3 regions of the Streptacidiphilus sp. PAMC 29251 genome follow, and region 1 is predicted to be linked to each of the others. Evidence: riboswitches for the same ligand, from Rfam matches in the RefSeq annotation. Region 1 holds a riboswitch; each other region holds the start of a gene.
What was found. Region 1 has a riboswitch for cobalamin ahead of ACXKR8_RS32275 (ribonucleoside-diphosphate reductase subunit alpha). Riboswitches for the same ligand answer to the same signal wherever they lie in the genome.

Region 1 (10,029 bases):
ATTCTTTTCAGGAGTTTGGAGCTTCTCGGGGGTGGTGCTCATTACTGGCAGGCCTCGCAGGACTCGGGGTTCTCGAGCGAGCAGGCGATCACTGCTTCGTCCTCGACAACGGGGATGACGGGTGCTGCCGCCGCCGCCCGGGCGATCCGGGTGGCCGGGCGGGAGCGCAGGTAGTAGGTGGTCTTCAGGCCGACCTTCCAGGCGTACGCGTACATCGAGCTGAGCTTGCCGATGGTGGGCGAGGCCAGGAACAGGTTCAGCGACTGGCTCTGGTCCAGGTAGGGCATCCGGGCCGCGGCCAGGTCGATCAGCGCGCGCTGCGGCAGCTCCCAGGCGGTGCGGTAGAGCGAGGCCAGGTCGGACGGCAGGCCGGGGATCTCCAGGGCCGAGCCGTTGGCGGCGCGCAGCGACTCCCGGGTGGCCGGGTTCCACAGCCCGCGGGCCTTGAGGTCGGCCACCAGGTACGGGTTGACCTGCAGGAACTCCCCGCTCAGGGTCTCCCGCTTGAAGAGGTTGGAGACCTGCGGCTCGATGCACTCATAGACACCAGCGATGGAGGCGATGGTCGCCGTCGGCGCGATGGCGAGCAGCAGCGAGTTGCGCAGACCGGTCTCGGCGACCCGGGCGCGGAGGGCGTCCCAGCGGTCGGCCCAGACCGGGGTGGTCTTGAAGTGGTCGATGTGGAGCTGGCCGCGGGCGGCGCGGGTCTCCTCGTAGGCCTCGTGCCGGCCCAGCCGCTCGGCCAGGTCGCAGCTGGTCTCGTAGGCGGCGAGCATGATCCGCTCGGAGATCTGCGTGGACAGCGCCCTGGCCTCGGCGGAGTCGAAGTCGAGCCGGAGCTTGAAGAAGACGTCCTGCAGGCCCATCACGCCCAGGCCGACCGGACGCCAGCGGGCGTTGGACACCCCGGCCTCGGGGGTCGGGTAGAAGTTGATGTCCACCACCCGGTCCAGGAAGGTCACCGCGGTGCGGACGGTGGAGTCGATCCGCTCCCAGTCCATCTCGCCGGACGGCAGCACATGGGCGCCCAGGTTGACCGAGCCGAGGTTGCAGACCGCGGTCTCGCCGTCGTTGGTCACCTCCAGGATCTCGGTGCAGAGGTTGGAGGAGTGGACCGTGCGGCCCGGCAGCGCGGTCTGGTTGGCGGCGCGGTTGGAGGCGTCCTTGAAGGTCATCCAGCCGTTGCCGGTCTGCGCCAGGGTGCGCATCATCCGGGCGTAGAGGGCCCGGGCCGGGAGGGTGCGGATGGCCAGCCCGGCCGCCTCGGCCTTGGCGTAGGCGGCGTCGAACTCGGCGCCCCACAGGTCCACCAGCTCGGGGACGTCGCCCGGGGAGAACAGCGACCACTCGGTGTCGGCGTCCACCCGGCGCATGAACTCGTCCGGGACCCAGTGCGCCAGGTTCAGGTTGTGGGTGCGGCGGGCCTCCTCGCCGGTGCTGTCGCGCAGTTCCAGGAACTCCTCGACGTCCGCGTGCCAGGTCTCCAGGTAGACGCAGGCCGCGCCCTTGCGGCGGCCGCCCTGGTTCACCGCGGCGACCGAGGAGTCGAGGGTGCGCAGGAACGGCACGATGCCGTTGGACTGGCCGTTGGTGCCGCGGATCAGGCTGCCCCGGGAGCGGATCCGGCTGTAGGAGAGGCCGATGCCGCCGGCGTGCTTGCTGAGCCGGGCGATCTGGGCGTAGCGCTCGTAGATCGAGTCCAGCTCGTCCAGCGGGGAGTCCAGCAGGTAGCAGGAGGACATCTGCGGGTGCCGGGTGCCGGAGTTGAACAGGGTGGGGGAGGAGGGCAGGTACTCGAGACGGCTCATCAGCCGGTACAGCTCGGCCACCTCGGCGACGGACTCCGTACCGTCCCCGACCTGGAGGCCGCAGGCGACGCGGAGCAGGAAGTGCTGCGGGGTCTCGATCACCTGACGGGTGATCGGGTGGCGCAGCAGGTAGCGGGAGTAGACCGTGCGCAGGCCGAAGTACTCGAAGCGGTCGTCGGCGGTGAAGTCGACCACCGCGTCCAGCGCCTCGGCGTGGGCGGCCACGAAGGCGGCGGTGGTGTCGCCGATCAGGCCCTCGCGGTGGCCGACCGCGATGGAGGCGGCGAAGCAGGTGGCGCCCTGTCCCGATGCCTCCTCGCGGATCTCCTCGGCCAGCAGCCGGGCGGCCAGCCGGGAGTACTGCGGGTCCTCGGCGATCAGCGCGGCGGAGGCCTCGATGGCCAGGCCGCGCAGCTCGGAGTAGTCGGCGATGGAGCTGCGGCCGCGCAGGGCGGCGGCGGCGACCCGGCCGGGGTCCACCTCAGTGAGGTCGGGGGAGCGCTCGGTGAGGGTGCGCAGCAGCGCGGTGCCGGGGGAGTCGGGGACGACGGGGCTGTCCGGCGCCAACGGGCCCTCGCCCTGGTGCGCGACTGTCGTCGTCGCTGCTGCGGTCTCGGTGATCGTCACTGTGCGCTCCTCGTTGGCGGCCGGTCGGCTGCGGGCCGCTGCCGGAGGCATGAGGAAGCGTGACGTCGCTGCGCGGAGCGCAGCACGGAACGCGTCCCCGGCCCACCCGCGAGGCCCGGACGTGCGTCGCCCCCCGGGGCATGCCGGGGAGAGCTGTCCGCAGGTACTCGGACTCGCGGGCGCATACGAAGCAACCCGCTCACCGCTGCGGGGCAGTCCCGGAATCGCACCGGGTTCCCCTGCATGGACAGCGAGAACGAGCATACATGTAGGGGTGCTTCTGGAAAGCACCCCTACATGTAGTGTCGCGAGTGCGCGGAGTCACCCCTCCAGCGCTGCCGGAAGGCGGGACATCTGGCGGTGTGTCAGATTCGGGGGGTAGTCGCGGGGGCGTCAGGCTCCCCGGCGCGAGCGGGAGCGAGGCGGGACCGGATGACGGTGCTGGGAACGGCTGTGCGGCGGGGGATCGGGGCCGGGGCGGCGGCGGGGCTGCTGCTGGTGCTGGGCACGGCCGGGACGGCGGAGGCGGTCTCCGCCGCCGCGGCGCCACAGGTGAAGATCTGCGGGAAGAACGCCACCAACCTCCGGAAGCCGCCATTGGCGCTGAGGTTCGACAAGCTGCACAAGGTCTACTACGTCGGCGGGTCCTGGTCCCGGTTCGGGCTCAAGGCGGGGAACAGCACCGGGGCCCGCTGCGCGGCGGTCCGCCCGGTGCTGGTGTTCGGGGCCCGGAACAGGCCGCTGCGCCAGGGCGACGTCCGGCTGCAGTGGAAGGCGAAGGCGGGGAGGGGCGGCAAGGCCGGCTGGCACGGGTCGGCCATGGTCGCCGAGAACGGGGTGCTGATGGGGCTGGCCGGACCGGCCAAGGGGCTGACCCTGCCGGCCGGGGCGCGGACCACGGTGCCGCTGCGGATGCGGTTCGCCACCGGCGCGCCGACCGGGCAGTGGCTGACCCTGGCGATCGGCTACGAGCCGGTGCTGCTGGAGGGGCAGACCGTGCCGCTGCCGGTGGGGGTCTCCGACCCGCACCTGTTCCGGGTGGCCCACCGGCCCCGTCCGCAGCCCCGTCCGCACCCCCGCCCGAGCACCGGGCCGCAGCGGCCGCAGCTGGCGGAGACCGGGGCCCCGGCGGCCACCGTGGCGGCCGCCGGCACCGCGCTGCTCTCCCTGGTCGGCGGCGCGGGCCTGGTCCGGCTCTCGCGCCGCCGCAGCAGTGACTAGCCGCAACGGCTAGTCCAGGTGGGTGGTGGTGTTGTAGCAGTCCAGGGCGAGCTGCCCGGACGGGGTGCGGGACCAGCGGGTGATCGAGGCGTTGCCGACCGCGCCCGCGCGGTCCACGGCGAGGATCGCCGCCTCGTCCAGGTCGTCCAGGATGTGGCGGAGCATCAGCACCACCGCGTCGTGGGCCACCAGCAGCACCCGGCGGGACTCCTCGACCTCGTAGAGGTCGCGGAGCAGGCTGCGGCAGCGCAGGGCGACGTCCGCCAGCGACTCGCCGCCGGGCGGGCGCCAGCGCAGCTCGCCGAGCAGCCGGCGGCGGGCCGCCTCGGCCGGGTGGTACAGCTCGATCGCGGCCTTGGTGACCATCTCCAGGACGCCCAGCTCGCGGTCCCGCAGCCGCTCGTCGGTGCGGACCGAGGGCAGCGGCAGCCCGGCCCGGTCGATCTCGGCGACCACCAGCTCGGCGGTCTCCTGGGCCCGCAGGTAGGGGGAGACCCAGAGGCTCTGCGGCAGCGGCCCGTCGGTACGGGCGGCCAGCCTGCGGCCCAGCGCGGTGGCCTGGTCCCGGCCCAGGGTGGTCAGGCTGAGGTCCGCGTCGCGGCAGGTGATGCCCGTGTCCAGCGCGCCGGCCGCCTCGGCGGCGGCGAAGGCGGCGTTGGCGGTGCTCTGGCCGTGCCGGGTGACGGTCAGCGAGAGCGGGCGTGGGAGGGCGGTGTGCGGCGGCGGTGGGACGGGTGCGGGCTGGCTGCGCTGGTGATGGTCGGTGAGCTCCACGGGTTCCCCCTGCGGGTCGTCCGGCCCGGCGCGGAGGTGCGTACGGGCCGCCGCTTCCAGTGTGCGGGAGCGGCGGCCCGTCAGGGGGGCGCAAAGGTGGTGCGTCAGGGAGCGAGGGGCGCGAGCCCCCTACGGCGTGAGGGCCGGGAGGGGCGCGGTGGCGGTGAGGTAGTCGGTGGGGGTGGTCTCGTCGGGGAGGGCGGACACCTTGGCGGCGCGCAGGGCCAGGGTGAGCACGGCGGCGACGGCGAGGTTGAGGACGAAGGCGGTGACGCCGATGTAGCCGATCTGGCCGATGCCGGGGATGTTGGCGGCGCTGCCGCCGAAGTGGGAGCCGGGTTTGCCGGGTGCGGCGATGCCGTAGGCCTCGTAGGTGCCGTAGGCCATCCCGGCGGCCCAGCCGGCCAGCAGGGCCCAGTGGTGGAACCAGCGCGAGAACAGCCCGCTGACGATGGCCGGGAAGGTCTGCAGGATCCAGATCCCGCCGAGCAGCTGCAGATTGATCGAGAACTGCTTGTCGATGCCCAGCACGAAGCCCAGCGCGCCCAGCTTCACCAGCAGCGACACGATCTTGGCGACCCTGGTCTCCTGCGCCGGGGTCGCGGCCGGGCGGAAGAACTCCCGGTAGATGTTCCGGGTGAACAGGTTGGCCGCCGCGATGGACATGATCGCGGCCGGCACCAGCGCGCCGATCCCGATCGCCGCGAAGGCCACCCCGGCGAACCAGGACGGGAACATCTGCTGGAACAGCTGCGGCACGGCGAGCTGGGCGTTGTAGCCCTTGACGCCCTTGCCGACGCCGGCCGCCAGCGCCATGAAGCCCAGCAGCGAGAGCAGCCCGAGCATCAGCGAGTAGGCCGGCAGGATCGCCAGGTTGCGGCGGATCGTGTTGCGGTCCTTGGCGGCCAGCACCCCGGTCGCCGAGTGCGGGTACATGAACAGCGCCATCGCCGAGCCCAGCGCCAGCGTCGCGTACGACCACTGCGCCTTGGGGCCTGGGATCAGCGAGCCCTTGGGCTTGCCGGTGGCCGGGCTGGTCTGCGCCAGCGAGGCGGCGGCGTCGTGGAAGACATGGCCGTAGCCGCCGAGCCGGATCGGGATGTAGATCACCGCCACGATCACCACGATGTAGACCAGGGTGTCCTTGACGAAGGCGATCAGTGCCGGGGCCCGCAGCCCGGAGGAGTAGGTGTACGCGGCCAGTACCGCGAAGGCGATCAGCAGCGGCAGGTCCTTGGCCCAGCCGCTGGAGCCGCCCACCCCCATGGTGTCCAGCACCGCCTGGATCCCGACCAGTTGCAGCGCGATGTACGGCATGGTGGCGAGGATGCCGGTCAGCGCCACGGCCAAGGCCAGGTAGCGGGAGCCGTAGCGGCCCCGGGCGAAGTCGGCCAGGGTGACATAGCCGCGGGCCCGGGCCACCGACCAGAGCCGGGGCAGGAACAGGAACACCAGCGGCCAGGCGACGATCGTGTACGGGACGGCGTAGAAGCCGGCCGCGCCCACGCCGTAGATCAGCGCGGGGACGGCGATGAAGGTGTACGCCGTGTAGAGGTCGCCGCCGAGCAGGAACCAGCTGACGATGGTGCCGAAGCCGCGTCCGCCGAGGCCCCACTCGTCCAGGTGCAGGGCGTTGTCGGGGCGGCGCCAGCGGGCGGCGAAGAAGCCGATGCCGGTGACGGCCAGGAAGAAGAGCAGGAAGACGGTGAAGCTGACGGCGTTCACACCGGCTCACCGCCCTGGGCGGCATGCGCGGCGCGCTGCTTCTCCTCGCGCCGGATCAGCAGGTAGGCGCCCCCGGTGAAGACCGCGGAGACCACCACCCAGGCCAGCTGGTACCAGTAGAAGAAGGGGATGCCGAGGAAGGCCGGGTCGAGCCGGGAGTAGGAGCCGACCCAGAGCAGGGCCACGAAGGGCGCCGCCAGCAGGAGCGCGCAGGCGATCCTGGTGGGCGTGACCAGGGGCGGGCGGGCCGGCGCGGAGGGGGCGGGGGGCGGTGCTGTTTCGGCCATGGATGCGGCTCCGGGGGCTGGCGGACGACGGACCCCTGGAATCTAAGCCGTTGTCGGGCTCACGTCACGTGTGGATACAGGAATCACCGGGATCGTGGAGTGAGCCTACGGCGCACGGGAGCGCGGAACGTACCCGAACAACTGTGCCCCGACCGCGGATCGCGATCGGGGCACCGGTCCAGCTGCAGAGGACGGTTGACGGCCGGTCAGTCCGGACGGCGCAGCCGCGCGGTGAACTTGTACCGGTCGCCGCGGTAGACCGAGCGGACCCACTCCACCGGCTCGCCCGCGGCGTCGAAGGAGTGCCGGGAGAGCAGCAGCATCGGCAGCCCGACGTCGGTGCCCAGCTGTCCGGCCTCCAGCGGGGTGGCCAGCGAGGTCTCGATGGTCTCCTCGGCCTCGGCCACGTGCACGCCGTAGACCTCGCTCAGCGCGGAGTAGAGCGAGTTGTACTTCACCAGGTTGCGGCGCAGCGCCGGGAAGCGCTTGGCCGAGAGGTGGGCCGCCTCGATCGCCATCGGGTCGCCGTTGGCGAGCCGGAGCCGCTCCACCCGGAGCACCCGGCCGCCGGGGCGGATGTCGAGCAGCGCGGCCAGCCGGTCGTCGGCGGTGATGTAGCCGACCTCCAGCAGCCGCGAGGTGGGCTCCAGGCCCTGCGCCCGCATGTCCTCGGTGTACGAGGTGAGCTGCAGCGCCTGGGACACCTTGGGCTTGGCGACAAAGGTGCCCTTGCCCTGGATCCGCTCGAGCCGGCCCTCGACGACCAGCTCCTGCAGCGCCTGGCGGACCGTCGTGCGGGAGGTCTCGAACTCCAGGGCGAGGGTGCGCTCGGGCGGTACCGGGGTGCCGGGCGCCTGGGTCTGCGTGATCTGCAGCAGGTGTCGCTTGAGCCGGTAGTACTTGGGGACGCGTGCGGTGACGGTACCCTCCCCGGCCGATTCCACGTCGGGACCCCCTTCGGTCGTCATCGCCGTTCCCACTCCCTGTTCCTGTTCCTCGGCTCTCACCGGCATCTCAGTACTCCTGCGGCACTCATGGTGGCATGCCGAGCGATTGCGGACAGGCCGTCAGGCGACCCTGATGGCTCCCGAGGTCGCTCCGGCGAGTGCCTCGGCGGCGGCGACGCCGCACACCCTGGCCCCGCCGTAGGTCGTCAGGACGGTGACGCCGCGGCCTGCGAAGGTCTCCTCCAGGCCGTGCGCCGCGCCGATCTCGACCACCACCGCGTCAGGGCGTGCGGTCGTCAACTCCAGTGCGGCGCGCTTCATCCAGGAGTAGCGGTGCAGGTCGCGCACCACGATGACGAGCGGACGTCCGACGGCCGCGCCGAGCAGCGGGACGGTGTCCACCCGGCCCTCGGAGTCGTCCACGGAGGTGTTCAGCAGTCCGGCGCTCTGCAGCGTCGAGGACGGTGCGTCCACCCTGGTGACGGTGGTGCCGGGGATCAGGTCGGCGAGCGGTCCCGACAGGCCCCAGGCGGTCTCGCCGCCGACCGCGAAATTGGCGGCCGGGGAGAACTCGACCACGTGCGGGATGCCCTCCATCGGGCGGAGGTCGCCGCGGATCCGCAGCGCGCGGCGGGCGGCGGTGAGGCCGATGCCGGGCTCCACGGTGGCGGCGGCCTGCGCCCGTACCCCGGCGGACCAGCGGGCCACCGCCCGGTTGCGCTCGGCGGCCTCGTGCAGCCGCTCCTCGCCGACCCGGCCCTCGCGGACCGCCCAGAGCAGGGCGTCCCGCAGGTAGAGGAAGGTGGCCTCGTCCTGCAGGCCGCCGCCGACGCAGATGGTGTCGGCGCCGCCGGCGATGGCCTTGACGGTGCCCTCGGCGATGCCGTGGGTGCCGGAGATGGCGCCCATCTCGATGCCGTCGGTGACGATCAGGCCGTCGTAGCCGAGGTCCTTGCGGAGCAGGTCGGTGAGGATCGCCCGGGACATGGTGGCCGGCAGGTCGGTGTCGTACGCCGGGAAGAGGATGTGCGCGGTCATGATCGACTTGGCGCCCGCGGCGACCGCGGCCCGGAACGGGGCCAGGTGCGCGCCGAACAGGTCCAGCGGCATGTCGATCCTGGGCAGCCCCAGATGGGTGTCGGCGGCGGTGTCGCCGTGCCCGGGGAAGTGCTTGGCGCAGGCGGCCACGCCGGCCGACTGCAGCCCCCGGACGTACGCCGCGGTGTGGCGGGCCGCCAGCTCGCCGTCGCCGCCGAAGGAGCGGACGCCGATCACCGGGTTGTCCGGGTTGGAGTTGACGTCCGCGTCCGGCGCGTAGTTCAGGTTGATCCCGGCCGCGGCCAGGTCGATGCCGATCGAGCGGGCGACGCTCTCGGTGAGTCCGATGTCGTCCACCGCGCCGAGGGCGAGGTTGCCCGGGTACGAGGAGCCGGTCATCACCTCGAGGCGGGTGACGTCGCCGCCCTCCTCGTCGGTGGCGATCAGCAGGTCCGGGTTGAGCGCGTACATCGCCGAGGTGAGCGCGGCGACCTGGTCGCGGCCGGCGATGTTGCGCCCGTAGAGGGCGACACCGCCGAGCTCGCCCGACTCCAGGCGCCGCCGCACCCACTCCGGGGCGGTGAGGCCGGTGAAGCCCGGCTGGAGCACCGCTCCGGCGTCTGCGAGGAGTTGGACGGTGTCCTGGCCGGGATTCGTCATGGTTCCTTCCTAGCGTTTCTCAGAGTGCGGCGCGGATCAGGTGCGGACGGGGACCGACGGTGGTTCAGCCCTTGACCGCACCGGCGGTGAGGCCGGAGGAGAGGCGCTTCTGGAGGAAGACAAAGATGATGATCACGGGCAGTGACACCATCAGCGCGCCGGCCATCTGAGAGCCGTAGTCGGCACCGTGGGTGGGAGTGGTGGAGTAGAACGTCAGCCAGACCATCGCGGTGTGGTGGCTGGTGCTGCTGAGGAAGGTGTTGGCGAGGACGAACTCGTTCCAGGCCTGGATCCAGCTGTAGACGCCGGTGGTGATCAGGCCGGGCACGGTCAGCGGCAGGATCACCCGGAAGAAGGCGCCCCAGCGGGTGCAGCCGTCGACCATGGCCGCCTCGTCCAGCTCCTTGGGGATGTTGACGATGAAGGAGCGCAGGGTCCACACCACGTACGGGACGGTGAACACCAGGTAGGCGAGGACCACGCCGAACAGGGTGTCGTAGAGCTGCACCCCGTTCAGGACCACGAACAGCGGGATCACGATGGTCAGCAGCGGCACCATCTGCACCACCATCATGGCGATGATGAACTGGTTGCGGCCGCGGAAGTTGAAGCGCGCCACCGCGACCGCGGCCAGGAAGCCGATCACCAGGCCCAGCAGCACCGAGCCGATGGTGATCAGGGCGGTGTTCTTCAGGGCCGGCAGGAAGTCCGGGTCGTTGAAGATGGTGTGGTAGCTGGAGAAGTCGAAGTGCGACGGCCAGAAGCTGGGGTTCTGGGTCAGCAGGTCGTGGCTGGACTCGAAGGTGGTCAGCACCATCCAGTAGATCGGGAAGCCCATCACGATGGCGAAGCCGACCGCGACGGCGTTCCAGATCCCGGTCATCCAGCGCTTCTCGCCGGGCGCGCCGTCCCGGCGGAACGCCTTGGCCAGCAGGGGGGAGG
Region 2 (10,029 bases), 860 kb from region 1:
GCAGCGAGGTGGTGGAGGTCAGCATGGCCGCGCCGCCGATGCCCTGCGCGGCGCGGGCGGCGATCAGCGTCCCGGCGTTGGGGGCGAGGCCGCAGGCCAGCGAGGCGAGGGCGAAGACGACCAGGCCGAACAGGTACAGCCGACGGTGTCCGAGCCGGTCGCCGAGCGCGCCGACCACCATCAGCAGGGCGGCCAGGACCAGCGCGTACATGTCCACCACCCACTGCAGGGAGGTGAACGAGGAGTGCAGGTCGGCGGCCATCTGCGGGAGGGCCACATTCACGATGCTGACGTCCACCAGCAGCATGAAGGTGCCGAGACAGATGGCAATCAGAGGTATCCACTTACGCATGCCACCTACTGGTGGTGCCGCGGCAGGAGTAGTCACAGGAGGGGTCTTTCTGATGGACGGGTGCTTCCTCACCCTGATCCTCCCTCCGCCGGGCTGTTTCCTCGCAGCCGGCGCCCCTGATCCGGTGCATTCCGACATCGCCTAGCCTGGGCTGGTGAAATCCCGCGTGTACGACTCCCTCGACCGGCAGCTGGTGCACGCCCTCCAACTGGACGGACGGGCCCCGTTCAGCCGGGTCGCGCAGGCCCTCGGCGTCTCCGACCAGACCGTCGCCCGCCGCTACAGCCGGCTCCGCGGCGAGGGCGCGCTGCAGGTGCTGGGGCTGACCAATCCGGCGGCGCTGGGCGAGGTGCAGTGGATCATCCGGGTGCAGTGCACCCCGGACGCGGCCTCCTCGGTGGCCGAGGCGCTGGCCCGGCGCGACGACACCGCCTGGGTGAGCCTCACCTCCGGCGGCACCGAGATCAACTGCGTGACCCGGGCCCCGAGCAGCCACACCGGCAACTCCCTGCTGCTGCAACGGCTGCCGCGGACCCCGAGCGTGGTCGGGGTGACCGCCTACTGCGTCCTGCACACCTACTTCGGCGGGGCGATGAGCCTGGTCAACAAGTCGGACACGCTCACCCCCGAGCAGATCGGCCAGCTGCGTCCAGGACCCGACCAGCTGCCCGTGGCGACAGCGGCCGAAGGGTCGGCGGGGGTGCTGGACGAGGCGGACCACCGGATGCTGGCCCTGCTCCAGCGGGACGGCAGGACCGGGCTGGCCGAGCTGGCCGCCGCCAGCGGGCGCTCGCAGAGCTCGGTGCGGCGGCGGATGGCCGATCTGCAGGCGGGCGGGGTGCTGTACTTCGACATCGACTTCGAGCGGCAGATCTTCGACCTGGACAACGCGGTGATGCTGTGGCTCTCGGTCTCGCCGTCCCAGCTGGCGGAGACCGGGCAGGCGCTGGCGGATCATCCCGAGGTGGCCTATGTCTGCGCCACCACCGGGCCGACCAATCTGCACGCCGTGGTGATCTGCTCGGACATCCCGTCCCTGTACGCCTACCTCACCACCAGGATCGCCGCGCTGGACGCGGTCCGGCAGGTGGAGACGGCGCCGGTCCTGCGCCGGGTGAAGGCCGCCGCGTCCCTGCCGTCGGCGCCGACCCGGGCAGGCAAGCCCTAGCCTGCCGGGGCCGCTAGCCCAGCGGGGCAGTGCCTCGCGGGCGTGGAGGCTGAGCTGGTCCAGGCTCTCGAACAGGGCGGCGGCGCGGTCCGGGGCCAGCACCCCGTAGACATGCCGGTCCAGCTCCTCCGCGTGCCGGCGGGCGGCCTCGACCAGCTTGGCCGCGCCGGCCTCGGTGAGGGTGACCACCTGGACCCGTTTGTCCTCCTGCGAGCGGGCCCGCCGGACCAGCCCCGCCTCGATCATGCGGTCGATCAGCCGGGTCGCGCCGCCGCTGGTCAGCACCAGCCGCCGGGAGAGGTCGCCCATCGGCGCGCCCTCCGGCTTGGCCGCGAGCAGCAGCAGCACCTCGAACATCGGGTGGCTGATCCCGCTCTCCCGCTCCATCACCGCGCCCAGCAGCCGTTCCAGCCGACTGGCCGCGGTCAGCACCACCCCGAACCCCTGGATCCGCCCGTCGGCCACCACATCGGCCGCGGTCTCGATCCGCCGGTGCTCAACCGCCGCCATGTCGTGTCCTCCTCAGCCCTGCCACCCACGGTACCCGCCGCCCCCTCAGCGGCCGCCCTCGTGGACGCTGAAGGCGCTGCGGCGGGCCGCGCGGGCGACGCCGGGGTCGGGGTGCGCCGAGGCGACGGCGGCGAGGACCTGGCCCGCCCTGGGGTGGCCGATCCGGCGGGCCAGCGCGAACAGCCGGTTGGGGTCGCCGTCCGCGGCGCCCTGGACGTGGCGGACCAGCATCGCGGTGTCCCCGTGTTCGAGCACGGCCGCGCCGGTGTCCACCCAGAGCCAGGCGGCGTCGTCCCGGTCCAGCACGTCCGAGGGCAGCACCCCCTCGTCGTTCTGCTCGGCGAGCCACAGCAGCGCGTAGGGGCGCAGCATCTGCTCCTCGGTGCAGTCGCGGACGGCGGGCTCGGCCGGGTGCCCGGCGACCCGCAGCGCCTCGAAGGCCAGGCCGCGGAGCAGGGCGTCCTCGCCGCGGGCGACCTCGAGCAGGTCGGCCACGGCGCTCTCGGCCTGACGGGCGGCCAGCCAGGCCCGGTACTCGGCCCGGGCCGGGCCCGGGGAGTACTGGGCGCAGGCGGTCAGCAGCTCCAGCGCGGACTGCTCGATGTGGCCTGCCGCGGTCTGCGCGACCGTGCAGATCTCCTCCAGCTTGGCCCGGACCGCCCAGTGCCCGAGCGGGGTGAGCTCGGCGCAGACCTCCTGCTCCAGGCCCACGTCCCGGCGGACCAGGGCGCCGACGGCGGCGAAGCCCTCCAGCATCCAGTCCAGCACCTCGGCGACCTCGACCGTGCCGGGGGTGAGCGTGAGCGACAGGGCGCTGTCGCCGCGCACCGCGGAGACCGCCCAGGCGGCGTGCGGGACGGGGGCGCCCAGCGCGGGGTGCACGCCGCCGTGCCACTGCTCCTCCAGGCCGCGGCGGAGCAGTTCCAGCAGCTCGGTGAGCGGCACCGGGCCGTCCACCAGGTGCAGGAAGGACAGGAGTTGCGGGGCGTGGTCGACGGCGAGCCCGGCCAGCGAGGTCAGCGCCCGGTCGGGGACCGGGACCAGCAGCGTCCAGGCGTCGAACAGGGCCGCCCAGCCGCGCAGCACCGCCTCGTCCTCGTGCTCCCAGGCATGCAGCCGCCAGCCGGGGCCCGCGCCGCTGCCGCGCAGCTCTACCAGGCCGGTCAGCCTGGCCCGTTCCCAGGAGGCGACGGTGGCGTCACGGGTCATCGCCAGGGCGTGCCCGGCGTCGACGGCGTCGCCCTCCAGCAGGTCGCCCCTGCGGTCGACATTGGGGAGCTCCCCGGCCCAGCGGGCGATCCGCACCGCGTCGGCGAGCAGCCGCCGGGCGAGCGGGGCGAGCTGGGCAGGCCCGGGGAAGCCCGCGGGGGGCGTCCTGCGGGCCGGAGCGCCGGGGCGCTGCGGAGTGCCCGGCGCAGCCGTACGCGGCTGCGGCGGGCGTGCGGCCGAGGGCAGCCGGGTGACCCGTGCGGGCGCACCCTGCGGTCGGCCATCAGGGCCAGGTTGGCCGACCCCGACAGGGTCGGGTCGGCCAGAAATCTCGGATCGGCCAGTACGGTCACGCGAATTCCGGGACGTCACGCCGTGCAGTCTTCCCCGTCCGCAGGGCACTTGTCACATCCTCAGGCGCGGCGGCCTCGCCGAGGTCCCGGAATGGTGACGGGAGGGTCACAGGAGGGGGGTGAGGAACCTGCGCAGGCTTTCCTCGTAGCGGCCCGGGTCGGCGTTCCAGAGCGCCTCGTGCTCGGCGTCGCCGAATTCCTCGTAGGTCACGAGATCATCACGGCTCCGGGCGAGCCGGCGCGCGGGGCCGACCGGGGCGACGGTGTCCTCGGCGCTGTGGAGCAGCAGCACCGGGGCGCGGAGGTCCGCGCCGAGCGCGATCCGGTCCGGCTCGGCCGGGTCGACCCCGGAGCGGCCCTGGGCCGCCCGCACGCCCAGCTCGGCCAGCAGGGCCGGCACGCCCCGCCGGGTGGCCCTGCGGCGGACCGTCCCGCGCCAGTCCAGCACCGGGGAGTCCAGCACCAGACCGGAGATGGCCGCCCGGTGCGCGGAGCGGGTGGCGGCCCGCAGCGCCATGGTCGCGCCGACGGACCAGCCGAGCAGCACGATCCGCCGGGCGCCGCCCTCCTCGGCGAACCCGATCGCCGCCTCGACGTCGCGCCATTCGCTGTCGCCGAGGTGGCTGAGGCCGTCCGGCGAGCGCGGGGCGCCCTCGTCGTTGCGGTAGGTCACCGCCAGCACCGGGACCTTCAGCCGGTCCAGCAGCGGCAGCAGCGGCAGCACCTGGCGGCGGTCCAGGCTGCCGTGGACCGCGATCACGCACAGGCTGCGGGCGCCGGGCAGGAACCAGGCCGGCATCGGGCCGAGCTCCCCGGCGATGTCGATCTCGGAGAACGGCAGGCCGAGGGCGGTGAGCGGGTCTCCGGTGAGCAGTTGCGGGGTGATCCGGACGCTGGTGCCGACCGCCGGCCGGGTGTCGCCGGCGGTCCCGGTGGACCCCGGTGCGGCGGCTTCCAGGCGGCGGGTGACGGTCTGCGCGGTGGTGCCGAGCACCTCGCCGACGACGGCGTGCCCGCCGGCCCACTCCAGGCCGTAGCGGCCGGGGTTCTGGGTCTCCCGGGAGCGGGTCAGCTCGACCCGGTCCGCGGCGACCGCGTGCACCCGCAGGCCGCCCGCCGCGGCGGGCGCGGCGCCGCCGGGGCGCACCGAGTAGTCGGAGACCACCCGTCCGGCGACCAGGGCCGCCGCGCCGGTCCCCACGGCGAGGGCGCCGGCCCCCACGGCGGCGGCGGTCGCGCTTCTTCCCCAGCCCATGTCGCTCCCCACGGTTGCTCCCACACCAGGCCACTGCCCGCTCCACCCCATCCCAATGCCGCCGGGGCCGGTGCGCCAGTGGTGCGCGGCCATCCGGACGGGGTGTACGACTCGGCCGGCCGCACCTGACACAGTGGGCATTGCCGCTGGTCCGGGGCGTGGGTAGCGTGCCGGGCACCATTCCCGGCTCGGAAGCAGGTCCCCGTGGGCACGACCGCCACCGCCAACGGCAGTGTCTCGTTCTGGTACTCGGCCATCGGACTCCCCACCCCACGCCCCGCTCTGGACGGCTCGGCCGAGGCCGACGTCTGCATCGTCGGCGGCGGCTACACCGGTCTGTGGACCGCGTACTACCTGAAGCAGGCCGACCCCGGGCTCCGGGTCACCGTCCTGGAGCAGCGCTTCTGCGGCTACGGCGCGTCCGGCCGCAACGGCGGCTGGCTCTACAACGGCTTCGCCGGGCGCGGGGCCTTCGCCCGCAGCTACGGGAAGCCGGGCGCGATCGCGATGCAGCAGGCGATGAACGGCTCGGTGGACGAGGTGATCGCGGTCTGCGCGGCCGAGGGCATCGACGCGGACATCGTCAAGGGCGGAGTGATGGAGGTCGCCAGGACCCCGGCCCAGCTGGAGCGGCTCAAGGCCTACGTCGAGAACGAGCACTCCTTCGGCGAGACCGACCAGCTGCTGCTGAGCCCGGCCGAGGCGGCCGAGCGGATCACGGTGGCGGGGACCCTCGGCGGCAGCTGGACCCCGCACGGGGCCAGGATCCAGCCGGCCAAGCTGGTCCGCGGGCTGGCCCGGGTGGTCGAGGCGATGGGGGTCACCGTCCACGAGGGCACCACGGTCACCGAGATCGTGCCGGGCGGCTCGGGGGCGCCGGCCAAGGCGGTGACCGCGCGGGGCACCGTGTCGGCCCGGTTCGTGCTGCGGGCCACCGAGGGCTTCACCGCGGCGCTGCGCGGCGAGAAGCGGTCCTGGCTGCCGATGAACTCCTCGATGGTGGTCACCGAGCCGCTGCCGCCCGCGTTCTGGGAGGCGGTGGGCTGGGACGGGCGGGAAACCCTGGGCGACATGGCGCATGCCTACATGTACGCGCAGCGGACCGCGGACGACCGGATCGCGCTGGGCGGGCGCGGCGTCCCGTACCGCTTCGGGTCGCGGACCGACAACGACGGGACGACGCCGCAGCAGACCGTCGACCAGCTGCGGCAGATCGTCATGGACTTCTTCCCGGCGGCGGGGTCCCTGGCTGGTGACGTGCGGATCGACCACGCCTGGTCCGGGGTGCTCGGGGTGCCCAGGGACTGGTGTTCGACCGTGGACCTGGACCGGACCACCGGGCTCGGCCTGGCCGGCGGCTATGTCGGCAGCGGCGTCACCACCACCAACCTGGCCGCGCGGACCCTGCGCGACCTGGTGCTGCGGGAGCTGGGCAGCGGCGGTGACACCGAACTGACCGGGCTGCCCTGGGTCGGGCACCGGGTCCGGGCCTGGGAGCCCGAGCCGCTGCGCTGGATCGGCGTCCACGGCATGTACGCCGCCTACTACGCGGCGGACCGGCAGGAGCGGGGCGGGCGGGCCGGCGCCTCGCCGATCGCCAAGGTCGCGGATGTGATCTCCGGGCGGCACTGAGGCGGGTGCTGCGGGGCGGCACTGACTCTGCGGAGTCGGCCCGGGACGCTCCGAGATGCGGATCAGGCAGCTTTGGCGGACGCTGGAAGCCGGGGGGAAGCCGGTATTCGGAAGACCGCAGCACTCGACACCTTGGGGTGCCCATGCCTGTCCTTCTGTGCCTGATCACCGCTCCACTCGGCCTCGCCGTCCTGCTCGGCATGTCCTGGTTCGAGGACCATGTCCTGCGCCCGCCCACCAGCCCGGCCGACCGGGTGGTGCGACACGAGAAGTCGGTGGAACTGCTGCGGGTCGTCCGCGCTCCGCTGCAGCTCCCTGCCGCCGCCTCCCCGCCCGCGCTGCCGCAGAGCAACGACTCCGCAGCCTGAGCAGGTCCGGCCCGGCTGCCCTGAGCTGTGTTGACGGTCGGTCCGGCGGCGTGGTGGGATCGAGCGCAAAGCTGTTCGGAGGCATCGAGAGGAAGTCCGGTGACGGAGGGAGCACCCTCCTAGTCCGGCGCGGTCCCGCCACTGTCACCGGGGAGCGTCCCCGGCGTTCTGAGGAATCAGAGCGCCGGGGACGCGTCGATCCGGGAGCCAGGAGACTCTCGCCCCCGGTTCGTCGATCCAGGGCGCGGACCCTGAGTGAGGACATCCACGCCATGCGCGCTGCCCTGCCGCCACCACCTCCCGGTGCCGTCCCCTTCCCTGCGCAGCCACCCCGCTGACCGCCGTGCGCGCAAGCGCGGGCGCAGGCGCCACAGCACTCGGTCTGGTTCTCGGCCACGCCGCCGACGCCGCCTTCGGCGATCCCCGGCGCGGGCATCCGGTGGCTGGATTCGGACGTTCGGCGGGCGCCGCGGAGCGGCTGCTCTGGCGGGACCGCCGGGACGCCGGGGCACTGTTCACCGCGCTCTGCGTGGGGACGGTGGCCGCCGCCGCGACCGTGGCCGACCGTACTGCCGCCCGCTCCGGCACCGGGCGGCTGCTGCTCACCGCCGCCGCGACCTGGACCGTGCTCGGCGGCGCCTCGCTGGTGCGCGAGGCCCGCACCATCGGCGCCTCGCTGGAGGGCGGGGACCTGGCGGCAGCCCGGGAGCGGTTGCCGTATCTCTGCGGGCGTGATCCGCGTGAGCTGACCGAGCAGGAGGTCGCCCGCGCGGTGGTCGAGTCGGTGGCCGAGAACACGGCGGACGCGGTGGTGAACGCCCTGGTCTGGGGCGCGGTCGCGGGCGTGCCCGGGCTGCTGGTCTTCCGTGCGGTGAACACCCTGGACGCCATGGTCGGCCACCGCTCGCCGCGTTATCTGCGCTTCGGCTGGGCCTCGGCCCGGCTGGACGACGTGGCCGGCTGGCCCGGCGCGCGGCTGACCGCGCTGCTGACCGTCGCCGCGGCCGCCGCCGGGGGGCGGCGGAGCGGCGACGCCTGGCGGGTGTGGCGGCGGGACGCTCCCGCCCACCCGAGCCCCAACGCGGGGCAGGCCGAGGCGGCCTTCGCGGGGGCGCTGGGGGTGCGGCTGGGGGGAACCCTTCGCTATGGCACCCAGGTGCAGCACCGGGCGGTGCTGGGGGCGGAGTTGCGTCCGGTGGCAGTGGGGGACATCGAACGGGCGTGCGTACTGTCGCGGCGGGTCGGGTTGTCGGCGGTCGTCGCCACGGCCGGGCTGAGCCTGCTACTGCGAAGGGGACGGCGATGAAGGGCGCACTGCGGGGGTCGCTGCGGGGGTCGCTGCTGGTCGCGGGGACCACCTCGGACGCCGGAAAGAGCGTGGTCACCGCCGGGATCTGCCGCTGGCTGGCCCGGCAGGGGGTCGCCGTCGCACCGTTCAAGGCGCAGAACATGTCGCTGAACTCCTTCGTCACCACCGACGGCGCCGAGATCGGCCGGGCGCAGGCCATGCAGGCGGCGGCGGCCGGGGTGGAGCCCGCGGCGGCGATGAACCCGGTGCTGCTCAAGCCGGGGGCGGACGGCCGCAGTCAGGTGGTGGTGCTGGGGCAGGCGGTGGCCGAGGTCGGCGCGCTGGACTATCGCGAGCGCAAGCCCGCGCTGCTGCGGATCGCCCTGGACTGCCTGGCCGACCTGCGCGAACGCTATGACGTGGTGGTCTGCGAGGGGGCCGGCTCCCCCGCCGAGATCAACCTGCGCGACCGGGACATCGCCAACATGGGCCTGGCGGTGGCGGCTTCACTGCCGGTGGTGGTGGTCGGCGACATCGACCGCGGCGGCGTCTTCGCCGCCATGTACGGGACGCTGGCGCTGCTGTCGGCCGAGGACCAGCGCCACCTCTCCGGCTGGATCGTCAATAAGTTCCGTGGCGACGTCCGGCTGCTGAAGCCGGGTCTGGACATGCTGGAGCAGCTGACGCACCGTCCGTCGCTGGGGGTGCTGCCGATGCTGCAGGGGCTGTGGCTGGACGCCGAGGATTCGCTGGACCTGGCCGGTCTGGTGGACCGGGCCCCGAGCGGGGCCGCGGTCGGCGGCGAGGTGCTGCGGGTGTCGGTGGTGCGGCTGCCGCGGCTGTCCAACTTCACCGATATCGACGCGCTGGCGCAGGAACCCGGTGTGCTGGTGCGCTGGGCGACCCGTCCGGAGGAGCTGGCGGACGCCGACCTGGTCGTCCTGCCGGGGACCAGGGCCACCGTGGCCGACCTGGCCTGGCTCCGGGAGCGCGGGCTGGACGCGGCGCTGGCCCGGCGGGCCGCCGAGGGGCGCCCGGTGCTGGGGGTCTGCGGCGGCTACCAGATGCTGGCCCGGAGCATCACCGACGAGGTGGAGTCGCGGGCGGGCACGGTGGCCGGGCTCGGGCTGCTGCCGGTGCGGGTGGAGTTCGCGCTGGCCAAGACGCTGGCGCGGCCGGTGGGTTCGGCCTACGGGGAGACCGTGGCCGGCTATGAGATCCACCACGGCGTGGCGACCGTGGAGGGTGGGCAGAGCTTCCTTGACGGGTGCCGGGAGGGGGCGGTCTGGGGGACGACCTGGCACGGGGCGCTGGAGAACGACGGCTTTCGGCGGGCCTTCCTGCGCGAGGTGGCCGGGCTGGCCGGGCGGGACTTCGTCCCCGCGGCCGAGACCTGCTTCGCCGCCGCGCGGGAGGAACGTCTTGACCGGCTGGGGGATCTGATCGAGGAACACGCGGACACCGCGGCGCTGCTGCGGCTGATCGAGGGCGGCGTGCCGGCCGGGCTGCCGTTCGTACCACCGGGTGCGCCATGAGCGACGACATGAACATCTCTGCATCCGACACTACTTCTGGAGGGCCCGTCCCCATGGACGACGCAACACAGTCCGAGGCGGCGACGGTGCTGCTGCTGTCCACCGCCGACACCGATCTGCTCGCGGCCCGCGCCTCGGGCGCGGACTACCGGATCGGCAACCCGACCCGGGTCGAGGTCGGCGAAGAGCTTCGCGGACTTGTCGACGGCGCGGACGTGGTGGTCGTGCGCCTGCTCGGCGGGCGGCGCGCCTGGGAGGACGGGCTGGCGCAGATCGCCGCCTCCGGGGTGCCGACCGTGCTGCTCGGCGGTGAGTCGGTGCCGGACGCGGAGCTGATGGGGATGTCCTCGGTCCCGGCC
Region 3 (10,029 bases), 840 kb from region 1:
CGTGGTCGCCCCGGAAGAGGGAGAGATTGGCACCCCAGCTGAGCGCCAGCGAGCGGGCCGCCGTGGGCTCGGGCTGGACGGCGAGGGCGCGGTCCAGCCAGAGCCGGCCCTCGGCGAGCAGCCCGGAGCAGACCCAGAACTCCCACAGCTCGGTGGTGAGGGCCAGGGCGCTGTCGGGGGCCTCGGCGCTGTTGGCGATGCAGAAGTCCACGGCCGCACGGAGGTTCTCGATCTCCATCAGCAGCCCACGGAAAAAGGGCAGTTGATCATCAGTCAGAAAGTCCGCCCGGAAGTCCCGGACCGCCCTGCGGTAGTGGTCCAGGTGCCGGGCCCGGACCGCGCACTCCTCGCCGGCCTTCGCCAGCCACTCGCCGCCGTACTCGCGGATGGTGTCCAGCAGGCGGTAACGGGTGCCGCCGGACGATTCGTCGACTCGTAGCACCACCGACTTGTCGACAAGTCCGATCAGGTGCTCCACCACCGCCTCGGAGCGCAGCTCCCCGCCCGCGCAGACCTGCTCCACCGCGGCGAGGTCGAAGCTCCCGGCGAAGACCGAGAGCCGGGCCCAGAGCAGCCGCTCCTCGGGCGTGCACAGCTCATGGCTCCAGCCGATGGTGGTCCTTAGCGTCTGGTGCCGGGGCAGCAGCGCGCGCCGACCGCCGGTCAGCAGCCGGAAGCGGTCCTCCAGCCGCGCCGCCAGCTGCTCCAGCGGGATCGCCCGCAGCCGCACCGTCGCCAGCTCGATCGCCAGCGGGATCCCGTCCAGTCGGCGGCAGAGCGCCAGCACATCGTCGCGGTTGTCCCCGGTGAGCCGGAATCCGGGCAGGACGGCCGCCGCGCGCTGGGCGAACAGGGCCACCGCTCCCCCGCCGTCGGCCTCCTCCGGCTCGACCGGCAGCGGTGGGATCACCAGGGTGTGCTCGCCCGGGACGTCCAGCGGCTGACGGCTGGTGCTGAGGATGCTCACTCCGGGCGCGTCCCGGAGCAGCAGGTCGGCGAGCATGGCGCAGGCGTCGACCAGGTGCTCGCAGGTGTCCAGCAGCAGCAGGATCGAGCGGTCGGCCAGGTAGTCGGTGAGGAAGTCCAGCGGCGGCCGGACCGTCTGGTCGATGAGGCCGAGCGCCACACACACCGCCCGGGGCAGCAGCTCGGCGTCCTTGAGGCCGGAGAGCTCGACCAGGAACACCCCGTCGTGGTAACGGTCCTGGTGCCGCTCGCGCAGCCGGGCCGCGGTGCGCAGCGCTATCCGGGTCTTGCCGACGCCGCCGGGGCCGGTCAGGGTGACCATCCGCGCCTGTACCAGCAGCCTTTCCACGGATGCCAGTTCGACCCCGCGTCCGACAAAGCTGGTGACCTCGGCCGGGAGATCGCCGGCCCGCCTGCCCTGGACGCCTAAGGTCATGCCCACCTCACACGCATCGCCGGTACTCACCGTTCCGATCGTATCGGGACTGTCCCGCTCCGCGCCGGTGATCAGCAAGAACAGTTCCGCGGGGACCGGAGTGACGTGGGTCATCCCACAGGCCGCCGGGCCCGCTCCCGGTTGACTGGCCACCAGCGGGCATGGTGGGATTTCGAGGCCTGATACGGCGGCAATGATGAGGAAGTCCGGTGCGAATCCGGCGCGGTCCCGCCACTGTCACCGGGCGGCGCGCCCACCGCATCGGGCGCGGTCGTCCGCGAGCCAGGAACTCTGGCCGCCGTCACCACGACACGGGGCGCGGACCCCGAGTGAGGACTGCCCCCATGCGCTGCCGCGCCGTTGTGCCCTTCTGCCTGCGCGCCGTCCGATGACGCCGCCCATGGACGCGTTGCGTCTGGTCGGGGTGGGCATGGGCCCGGGTGACCCCGAGCTGGTCACCGTCAAGGCGGTGCGGATCCTGCGCGAGGCCGCGGTGATCGTCGTCCCGGTGCTGGACACCGGGGAGACCGGGCGGGCCGAGGCCACCGTGCTGCAGCACACCGAGCCCGGCGCCAAGGTCGAGCGGATCGTCTTCGCCCTCAACGAGCGCCAGGACACGGCCAGGCGCGAGGCCGCCTGGGACGCCGCCGGCGCCCGCGTCGCCGAGCTGCTGCGGGAGCACGGCAGCGTCGCCTTCGCGACCATCGGCGACCCCAATGTCTACTCCACCTTCACCTACCTCGCGCAGACCCTGGTCCCGCTGCTGCCGGGGCTGGTGGTGGAGACCGTCCCCGGCATCACCGCCATGCAGGACCTGGCCGCGCGCAGCGGCACCGTGCTGGCCGAGGGCACCGAGCCGCTCACCCTGGTCCCGGTCACCGCGGGCTCCGACGTGCTGCGGGACGCCCTGGCCGGGCCCGGCACGGTCGTCGCCTACAAGTTCGGACGGCTGGCGGCGCAGGTCACCGAGGCGCTGCGGGAGACCGGCCGGGACGGCAGCGCGGTCTGGGGCTCCGCGCTGGGCCTGCCGGACGAGCGGATCCGCCCGGCCGGGCATCCGCTGGACGGCCCGCTCCCCTACCTCTCGACCCTGATCGCACCCGCGACCCGTACCCGCCGTGGAGGCAAGCTGTGAGCGATCGACCTGTCGGCAAAGTGACCTTCGTGGGCGCCGGGCCCGGCGCCGCCGACCTGCTGACGTTCCGTGCGGCCCGGGCGATCGCCGAGGCCGACACGGTGATCTGGGCCGCCAGCCTGGTCCAGGCCGAGGTGCTGGAGCACGCCCGCGCGGACGCCGAGATCCTGGACTCCTCGCTGATCCCGATGGAGGACGTGCTCGCGGTCTACGTCCGGGCCGCCGCGGAGGGCCGGAAGGTCGCCAGGATCCACTCCGGCGACCCCTCGCTCTGGGGCGCGGTGCAGGAGCAGTTGGACCGCTGCCGGGAGCTGGGCCTGGACACCGAGATCGTCCCCGGGGTCTCCTCGTTCGCCGCCGTCGCCGCCATCGCGCAGCGGGAGCTGACCATTCCCGAGGTGGCCCAGAGCGTCATCCTGACCCGGCTCGGCGGCGGCAAGACGCCGATGCCGCCCGGCGAGGAGGTGCGGGACTTCGCCCGGCACGGCACCACCATGGCGATCTTCCTCTCCGCCGCCAGGAGCAAGCAGTTGGTCGAGGAGCTGACGGCGGGCGGCTATCCGCCGGAAACCCCGGTGATCATCGCCTACCAGGCCACCTGGCCGGACGAGCTGGTGCTGGAAGGGACGCTGGAGACGCTGGAGGCCACCGTCAAGGAGCACCGGCTGTGGAAGCACACCCTGTTCCTGGTCGGCCCGGCGCTCGCCGCGACCGGCACCCGCTCGCACCTCTACCACCCCGGCCACTTCCACGGCTTCCGCCGCGCGGACCCGGCCGCGCGGCGCGCCCTGCGCGGCACGCCGCAGTGACGTCCGGCGCAGTGACGTCCGGCGCACGGATCATTGTGCTGGGTGCGGCACTGGCTCCGGACCATCGCGCGCTGGTCGACGGGGCCGCGCTGGTGCTGGGCGCGCAGCGGCATCTGGATACCGCGGGGGTGAAGGACGAGCGCGCGGTGGTGCTGGGACCGCTGGCCCCCGCGCTGGACCGGGTGGCCGCGGCGACCGGCCGGGTGCTGGTGCTGGCCTCCGGCGACCCCGGGTTCTTCGGCATCGTCCGGGCCCTCGCCGAGCGCTTCGGCCCCGACGCCCTGGACGTGCGGCCGGGGGTGAGCAGCATCGCCGAGGCCTTCGCCAGGCTCGGGCTGCCCTGGGACGACGCCGTGGTCGTCAGCGCCCACGGCCGCGACCCGCGGACCGCGTTCAATGTCTGCCGGGCGCAGCGCAAGGTCGCCGTGCTGACCGCGCCCGGCGCGGGTCCGGCCGAGATCGGCGCGGCGCTGCTGGCGATGCCGGGGGTGGAGCGGCGACTGGTGGTCGCCACCGACCTGGGCGGCGCCGGTGAGTCGGTGCAGCAGGTGACCCCGGCTCAGGCCGCCGCCCGGGACTGGCCGGGAGTGCAGGTGGTGCTCTGCCTGGGCCCGGGCGCAGCCCTCGGCCCGATGCGGTCGCTGGCCGGACCCGCCCGGCCCGCCGAGAGCGGCTGGGGCCTGCCCGAGGACGCCTTCGACCACCGCGACTCGCTGGTCACCAAGGCCGAGATCCGCGCCCTGGCCCTGGCCAGGCTCGGGCCCCGACCGGGCGAACTGGTCTGGGACATCGGCGCCGGCAGCGGCTCGGTGGCCGTGGAGTGCGCCCGGCTGGGCGCCGCCGTGGTCGCCGTGGAGCGGGCCGAGGACGGCGCCGACCGGGTCCGCGCCAACGCCGCCGCGCACGGGGTGGACGTGGCCGTGGTCCACGGCAGCGCCCCGCAGGCGCTGGACGGTCTGCCGGACCCTGACGCCGTCTTCGTCGGCGGCGGAGCCGATCTGCCCGCCATCGTCACCGCCTGCGCCGAGCGGGCCCGGCGGACGGTGGTGGTGACCCTGGTCGCCCTGGACCGGGTGCCCGGCGTGCGGGCGGCGCTGCTCGCGGCCGGCTTCAGCGCCGAGGGCGTGCAGCTCCAGGTGTCCCGGCTGGCCCCGCTGCCGGGCGAGATCTCCCGACTGGCCGCCATCAACCCCGTTTTTGTGCTCTGGGGCACCAGAATCAATCTGGGCACCGGAGTTGACCCAACGTCAGGAGCACTCACGTGATCGGCCTGATCGCCGCCACCGCCGCCGGCCGCCGGGCCGCCGTCGACCTCGCCGAAGCCCTCGGGGGCTGCGTCCTCTACGAGGAGGGGTCGGTCGCGGCCTCGATCGATCGCGCCTGGGAGGAGTGCGGGCAGTTGGTCTGCTTCCTCGCCACGGGTGCGACCGTGCGCCTGGTGGCCCCGCTGCTGGCGGACAAGCGCAACGACCCCGGCGTGGTCTGCGTGGACGAGGGACGCCGCTTCGCGGTCGGGCTGCTCGGCGGCCACGGCGGCGGCGCCAACGCGCTGGCCGCGGCGGTCGGCGCGGCGCTGGGGGCCGTCCCGGTGGTGACCACCGCGACGGACGCCACCGGCGTGCCGGGCCTGGACACCCTGGGCTGGCACACGGAGGGCGAGGTCGCCGCCGTCAGCCGGGCCCTGCTGGACGGCGAGCCGGTCCGACTGGTCGCGGACGCGACCTACCCGCTGCCCGCGCTGCCGCGGAACCTCAGCGCGGACGCACCGGCGGACGCACCCGCGGTCGTCATCAGCGACCGCGTCCAGGGCGAGCAGGCCTCCCCCACGGTGACCCTGCGTCCGCGCAACCTGGTGGTCGGCGTCGGTGCGAGCCGGGGTGCGTCGGCCGAGGAAGTCATCGGCCTGATCGAGGCAGCGCTGGCCGACGCCGGGCTCAGCCGACACTCCGTCAACTACCTGGCCACGGTGGATGCCAAGGCCGAGGAGCCCGGGCTGCTGGCAGCCGCCCTCGCGCTGGGTGTCGAGCTGGTCGCCTACCCGGCCGAGCAGTTGGCCGCGATCACCGTGCCCAACCCCTCCCCAGCGCCCATGGCCGCCGTCGGCACCGCGAGCGTGGCCGAGGCGGCGGCGCTGGCGGGCGGCGGCGAACTCCTGGTCCCCAAGCGCAAGTCGGCGCCGGAGGGCCGGGCCGCGATGGCCACCGTGGCGATCGTCCGCAGGGCGCCGCGCGGGCGGCTGGCCGTGGTCGGCCTGGGCCCGGGGGCGCGCGATCTGCTCACCCCGCGGGCCAGCGAGGAACTGCGCCGGGCCTCGATCATCGTCGGCCTGGACCAGTACGTTGACCAGATCCGCGATCTGCTGCGGCCTGGCACCAGGATCGAGGAGACCGGCCTCGGCGCGGAGGAGGCCAGGGCCCGTAGCGCGGTCCAACTCGCCGAGCAGGGGCACGCGGTGGCGCTGATCGGCAGTGGCGACGCCGGCGTCTACGCGATGGCCTCCCCGGCGCTGGCCGAGGCGGGCCCCGACATCGACGTGGTCGGCGTCCCCGGCGTCACCGCCGCACTGGCGGCCTCCTCGCTGCTGGGCGCGCCGCTGGGCCACGACCATGTGTCGATCAGCCTGTCCGACCTGCACACCCCCTGGGAGGTGATCGAGCGCCGGGTCCGGGCCGCCGCCGAGGCCGATCTGGTGGTCACCTTCTACAACCCGCGCAGCCGGGGCCGCGACTGGCAGCTGCCCAAGGCGCTCAGCCTGCTGGCCGAGCACCGCGAGCCGTCCACCCCGGTCGGCGTCGCGCACGCGATCTCCCGTCCGGACGAGTGGCACACCGTCACCTCGCTGGCCGAACTGGACGTCACCACGGTCGACATGACGACCGTGGTGGTGGTCGGCAACACCGCCAGCCGCGAAGTCGCCGGACGCATGGTCACCCCGCGCGGTTACCGGTGGCAGGCATGAGCGCCCGTCAGGTGCACCCGATCGAGCGCGAGTCCTACCGCCGGCTGCGCTCCCGGCTGGACACCGCTCACCTGCCGCCGCTGACCCGGGCGGTGGCCGAGCGGGTGATCCACTCCAGCGCCGACCTCTCCTACCTCGACGATCTGGTGATCGCCGACGAGGCCGTGCTGCGCACCGCCGCCGAGGCGCTGGCAGCCGGAGCGCCGCTGGTCGCGGACGTGGAGATGGTCGCCGCCGGGATCACCGCACGGCGGGCGCTGTGCCGGGTCCGCGAGGCCAAGGGCGATCCGGCCACCGGGCTCACCCGCTCCGCCGCCGCCGTGCGGATGGCGCTGGCCGAGGTCGGCCCCGGGGCGGTCTGGGTGATCGGCTGCGCCCCGACCGCACTGGAGGAACTGCTGCTGCTGGACGCCCGTCCGGCGCTGGTGATCGGCCTGCCGGTGGGATTCGTCGGCGCGGCCGAGTCCAAGGCCGCGCTGCGCGCCTCGGGGCTGCCCGCCGTCAGCAATGTCTCCGAGAAGGGCGGTTCGGCAGTCGCCGCCGCCGCCGTCAACGCCCTGCTCTACCCCGACCTGTACGAGGAGCCCCACCTGTGAAGCCCCCAGCCCTGCTCATCGTCGGCCACGGCACCCGCGACGAGGCCGGTGCGGAGGCCTTCCGCTCCTTTGTCGCCGGCCTGCAGGACCGGTTGCCGGACACCCCGGTCGGCGGCGGCTTCATCGAGCTGTCGCCGCCGCCGCTGGCCGACGCCGTGGCCGGACTGGTCGCGGCGGGCTCCCGCCGGTTCGCCGCCGTCCCGCTGGTGCTGGTCTCGGCCGGGCACGCCAAGGGCGACATCCCGGCCGCGCTGGTCCGCGAGCGCGAGCGGCACGCCGGCACCTCCTTCGCCTACGGGCGCCCGCTCGGCCCGCACCCCTCGCTGCTGACCGTGCTGGAGCGCCGTCTCGACGAGGTGCTGCCGCGCGAGCTGCGGGCGGAGACCACGGTGCTGCTGGTCGGCCGGGGCTCCACCGACCCGGACGCCAACGCCGAGGTGGTCAAGGTCGCCCGGCTGCTCTGGGAGGGCCGCGGGCTGGCCGGCGTGGAGACCGCGTTCGTCTCGCTGGCCGCGCCCGACGTCCCGTCCGGGCTGGAGCGCTGCCGGCTGCTGGGCGCGAAGCGGATCGTGGTGCTGCCCTACTTCCTGTTCACCGGGATCCTGCCGGAGCGGGTCGAGCGGCAGGCCGCCGACTGGGCCGCCGGGCACCAGGATCTGGACCTGCGCCAGGCCGCCGTGATGGGCGCCACCGACGAGCTCGCCGAGCTGGTGCTGACCCGCTACCGGGAGGCTCTCGCCGGAGATGTGCGGATGAACTGCGACACCTGCGTCTATCGTGTCGCCATGCCTGGATTCGAGGACCGCGTCGGCGCGGAACAGCGCCCCCATCACCACCCTGACGATCCAGCTCACAGTCACGGCCCGCACTCGCATGTCCACTGACGGCCGGCACGACCTGCACGGCCCGCGTGACCTGCGTGGTTCACACGACCTGCACGCCCGGCACGACCTGCGCCATCACGGCGACACCGAGGTCGGCGGCGGTCTGACCGACCTGGCCGTGAACGTACGGGCGGGCACGCCCCCACCGTGGCTGCGCTCGCTGCTGGCGACCGCCCTCACCAACCTCGCCGCCTACCCGGACGGACGCGCCGCCCGCGCGGCCGTCGCCCGGCGGCACCGCCGCCCGGTCGAGGAGGTGCTGCTCACCGCGGGTGCGGCCGAGGCCTTCGTGCTGCTGGCGCGGACCCTGCGGCCGCGCCGCGCGGTGGTGGTGCACCCGCAGTTCACCGAGCCGGAGGCGGCGCTGCTCGACGCCGGGCACACCGTGGAGCGGCTGATCCTGCGCCCCGAGGACGGCTTCCGGCTCGACCCGGCCGCCGTCCCGGAGGACGCGGACCTGGTGGTGGTCGGCAACCCGACCAACCCGACCTCGGTGCTGCACCCGGCCGCCGACCTGGCCGCGCTGGCCCGTCCGGGCCGGGTGCTGGTGGTGGACGAGGCCTTCGCCGACACCGTCCCCGGGGAGGCGGAGAGCCTGGCCGGGCGCAGCGACCTGCCGGGGCTGGTGGTGCTGCGCAGCCTGACCAAGACCTGGGGGCTGGCCGGGCTGCGGATCGGCTATGTGCTGGCGCCGCCGCCGCTGGTCGCCGCGCTCTCGACCGCGCAGCCGCTGTGGCCGGTGTCCACGCCGGCCCTGGTCGCGGCCGAGGCCTGCAGTTCCCCGGCGGCGCTGGCGGAGGCGGAGGCGGCCGCGCGGGCGACCGCCGAGGACCGCGCCTATCTGCTGTCGCGACTGGCCGAGCTGCCCAGCATCCTGACCTACGGTCAGCCCGCCGCATCGTTCGTGCTCATCCGGATGCCGGACGCGACCGGGATCAGGGAGCGGCTGCGCGGCACCGGCTTCGCGGTCCGCCGCGGGGACACCTTCCCAGGTCTGGGACCTGACTGGCTCCGGATCGCGGTGCGCGGCCGGGCCACCCTGGACGCCTTCTGCGAGGCGCTGACCGCCTTACTGCTCTGACCCTCCCTCACTTCCCGTGATTCACATACTTGAACTTTGTCCACCCCCTTGACTCGGGTGGTGGTCTAGACGTGTCATGTCTAGACCCTGACCCGACGTCAACGAGGACGCAAAGCCATGGACGACAGCACGCCCCTCGCCGCCCCCCTGCGCCGACGCCACTTCCTCGGTGCGGGCGCAGCCGTGACCGGAGCCGCACTGATCGGGATCGGCGGAGCCGGCCCCGCCGACGCCGCAGGCACCGCCACCGCCGCCACCACGCCGACAACCACCAACGCGGCGGCCACCCCCGACGCCTTCGACCAGCTGCGCGGAGTCTGGTCCGACATCCTCACCGGCGGCAGCGCCGTCGATCCGACCGACTCGGACTACACCGCGGCGATCGCCACCATCGACGCCATCGCCGCGGCCGCGATCGCGCTCTACGACACCTCGGCCAACCCGCCGGCCGTCTACACCGACCTGCCGTTCACCCATGTCGAGAACGGCAGCGGTACCTACTACCGGCTCAGGGACAGCTCCATCGCCTGGGCCACCCCCGGCTCGGTCTACTACCAGAGCGCGTCGCTGCTGGCGCAGATCCTGGCCGGCCTCCAGCTCATCGGCGCTAAGTACTACAATCCGGCCTCGCCCGAGGTCGGCAACTGGTACCACTGGGAGATCGGCGCCCCGCAGGCCCTGGTCAACGCCTGCGCCGTGCTCGGCAGCCAGGTCGCGCCCGCCGACCTCGCCTCCTACCTGGCCACCGTGGGGCACTTCGTCCCGGACCCGACGCACCAGCAGACCGGCACCGTGCTCACCACCGGGGCCAACCGCTCCGACATGTGCCAGATCACCATCCTGCGCGGCATCCTGGCCAAGGACGGCGACCTGATCGCGCTGGGCCGGGACAAGCTGTCCGACATCTTCCCCTACGTCACCACCTCGGACGGCTACTACCAGGACGGCGGTTACATCCAGCACAACAACATCGCCTACAACGGGCACTACTCCTACGTTTTGCTGAACGACCTCAGCCAGCTCTCGCTGCTGCTGAACGGCTCCAGCTGGCCGGTCAGCGACCCCAACTTCGAGGTCATCCTGGACGCGGTGGACCTCACCTACGCGCCGTTCATGTACGACGGCCTGGTCATGGACGTGGTCAGGGGACGCTTCCTGGGCCG

Region 2: another riboswitch for cobalamin. It lies ahead of ACXKR8_RS35990 (cobalamin biosynthesis protein); the one in region 1 lies ahead of ACXKR8_RS32275 (ribonucleoside-diphosphate reductase subunit alpha).
Region 3: another riboswitch for cobalamin. It lies ahead of cobI (precorrin-2 C(20)-methyltransferase); the one in region 1 lies ahead of ACXKR8_RS32275 (ribonucleoside-diphosphate reductase subunit alpha).

Annotation. Positions count from the first base shown of each region.
Region 1 covers NZ_CM135725.2:6,748,252-6,758,280, forward strand. The annotation lists gene ACXKR8_RS32270 (ribonucleotide-diphosphate reductase subunit beta) at 1-42, opposite strand, end outside; gene ACXKR8_RS32275 (ribonucleoside-diphosphate reductase subunit alpha) at 42-2,486, opposite strand; cobalamin riboswitch at 2,577-2,703, opposite strand; gene ACXKR8_RS32280 (hypothetical protein) at 2,868-3,656, shown strand; gene ACXKR8_RS32285 (histidine phosphatase family protein) at 3,666-4,430, opposite strand; gene mctP (monocarboxylate uptake permease MctP) at 4,560-6,155, opposite strand; gene ACXKR8_RS32295 (DUF3311 domain-containing protein) at 6,152-6,442, opposite strand; gene ACXKR8_RS32300 (GntR family transcriptional regulator) at 6,649-7,410, opposite strand; gene ACXKR8_RS32305 (glycoside hydrolase family 3 protein) at 7,510-9,087, opposite strand; gene ACXKR8_RS32310 (carbohydrate ABC transporter permease) at 9,152-10,029, opposite strand, start outside.
Region 2 covers NZ_CM135725.2:7,605,635-7,615,663, reverse strand. The annotation lists gene ACXKR8_RS36025 (MFS transporter) at 1-307, opposite strand, end outside; gene ACXKR8_RS36020 (Lrp/AsnC family transcriptional regulator) at 507-1,520, shown strand; partial or broken gene ACXKR8_RS36015 (MarR family winged helix-turn-helix transcriptional regulator) at 1,725-1,907, opposite strand; gene ACXKR8_RS36010 (hypothetical protein) at 2,076-3,611, opposite strand; gene ACXKR8_RS36005 (alpha/beta hydrolase family protein) at 3,699-4,847, opposite strand; gene ACXKR8_RS36000 (NAD(P)/FAD-dependent oxidoreductase) at 5,052-6,479, shown strand; gene ACXKR8_RS35995 (hypothetical protein) at 6,623-6,847, shown strand; cobalamin riboswitch at 6,936-7,065, shown strand; gene ACXKR8_RS35990 (cobalamin biosynthesis protein) at 7,191-8,153, shown strand; gene ACXKR8_RS35985 (cobyric acid synthase) at 8,150-9,670, shown strand; partial or broken gene cobN (cobaltochelatase subunit CobN) at 9,724-10,029, shown strand, end outside.
Region 3 covers NZ_CM135725.2:7,585,979-7,596,007, reverse strand. The annotation lists gene ACXKR8_RS35955 (ATP-binding protein) at 1-1,402, opposite strand, end outside; cobalamin riboswitch at 1,574-1,716, shown strand; gene cobI (precorrin-2 C(20)-methyltransferase) at 1,803-2,537, shown strand; gene cobM (precorrin-4 C(11)-methyltransferase) at 2,534-3,346, shown strand; gene cbiE (precorrin-6y C5,15-methyltransferase (decarboxylating) subunit CbiE) at 3,358-4,611, shown strand; gene cobJ (precorrin-3B C(17)-methyltransferase) at 4,608-6,305, shown strand; gene ACXKR8_RS35930 (precorrin-8X methylmutase) at 6,302-6,901, shown strand; gene ACXKR8_RS35925 (sirohydrochlorin chelatase) at 6,898-7,785, shown strand; gene cobC (Rv2231c family pyridoxal phosphate-dependent protein CobC) at 7,775-8,866, shown strand; gene ACXKR8_RS35915 (polysaccharide lyase 8 family protein) at 8,984-10,029, shown strand, end outside.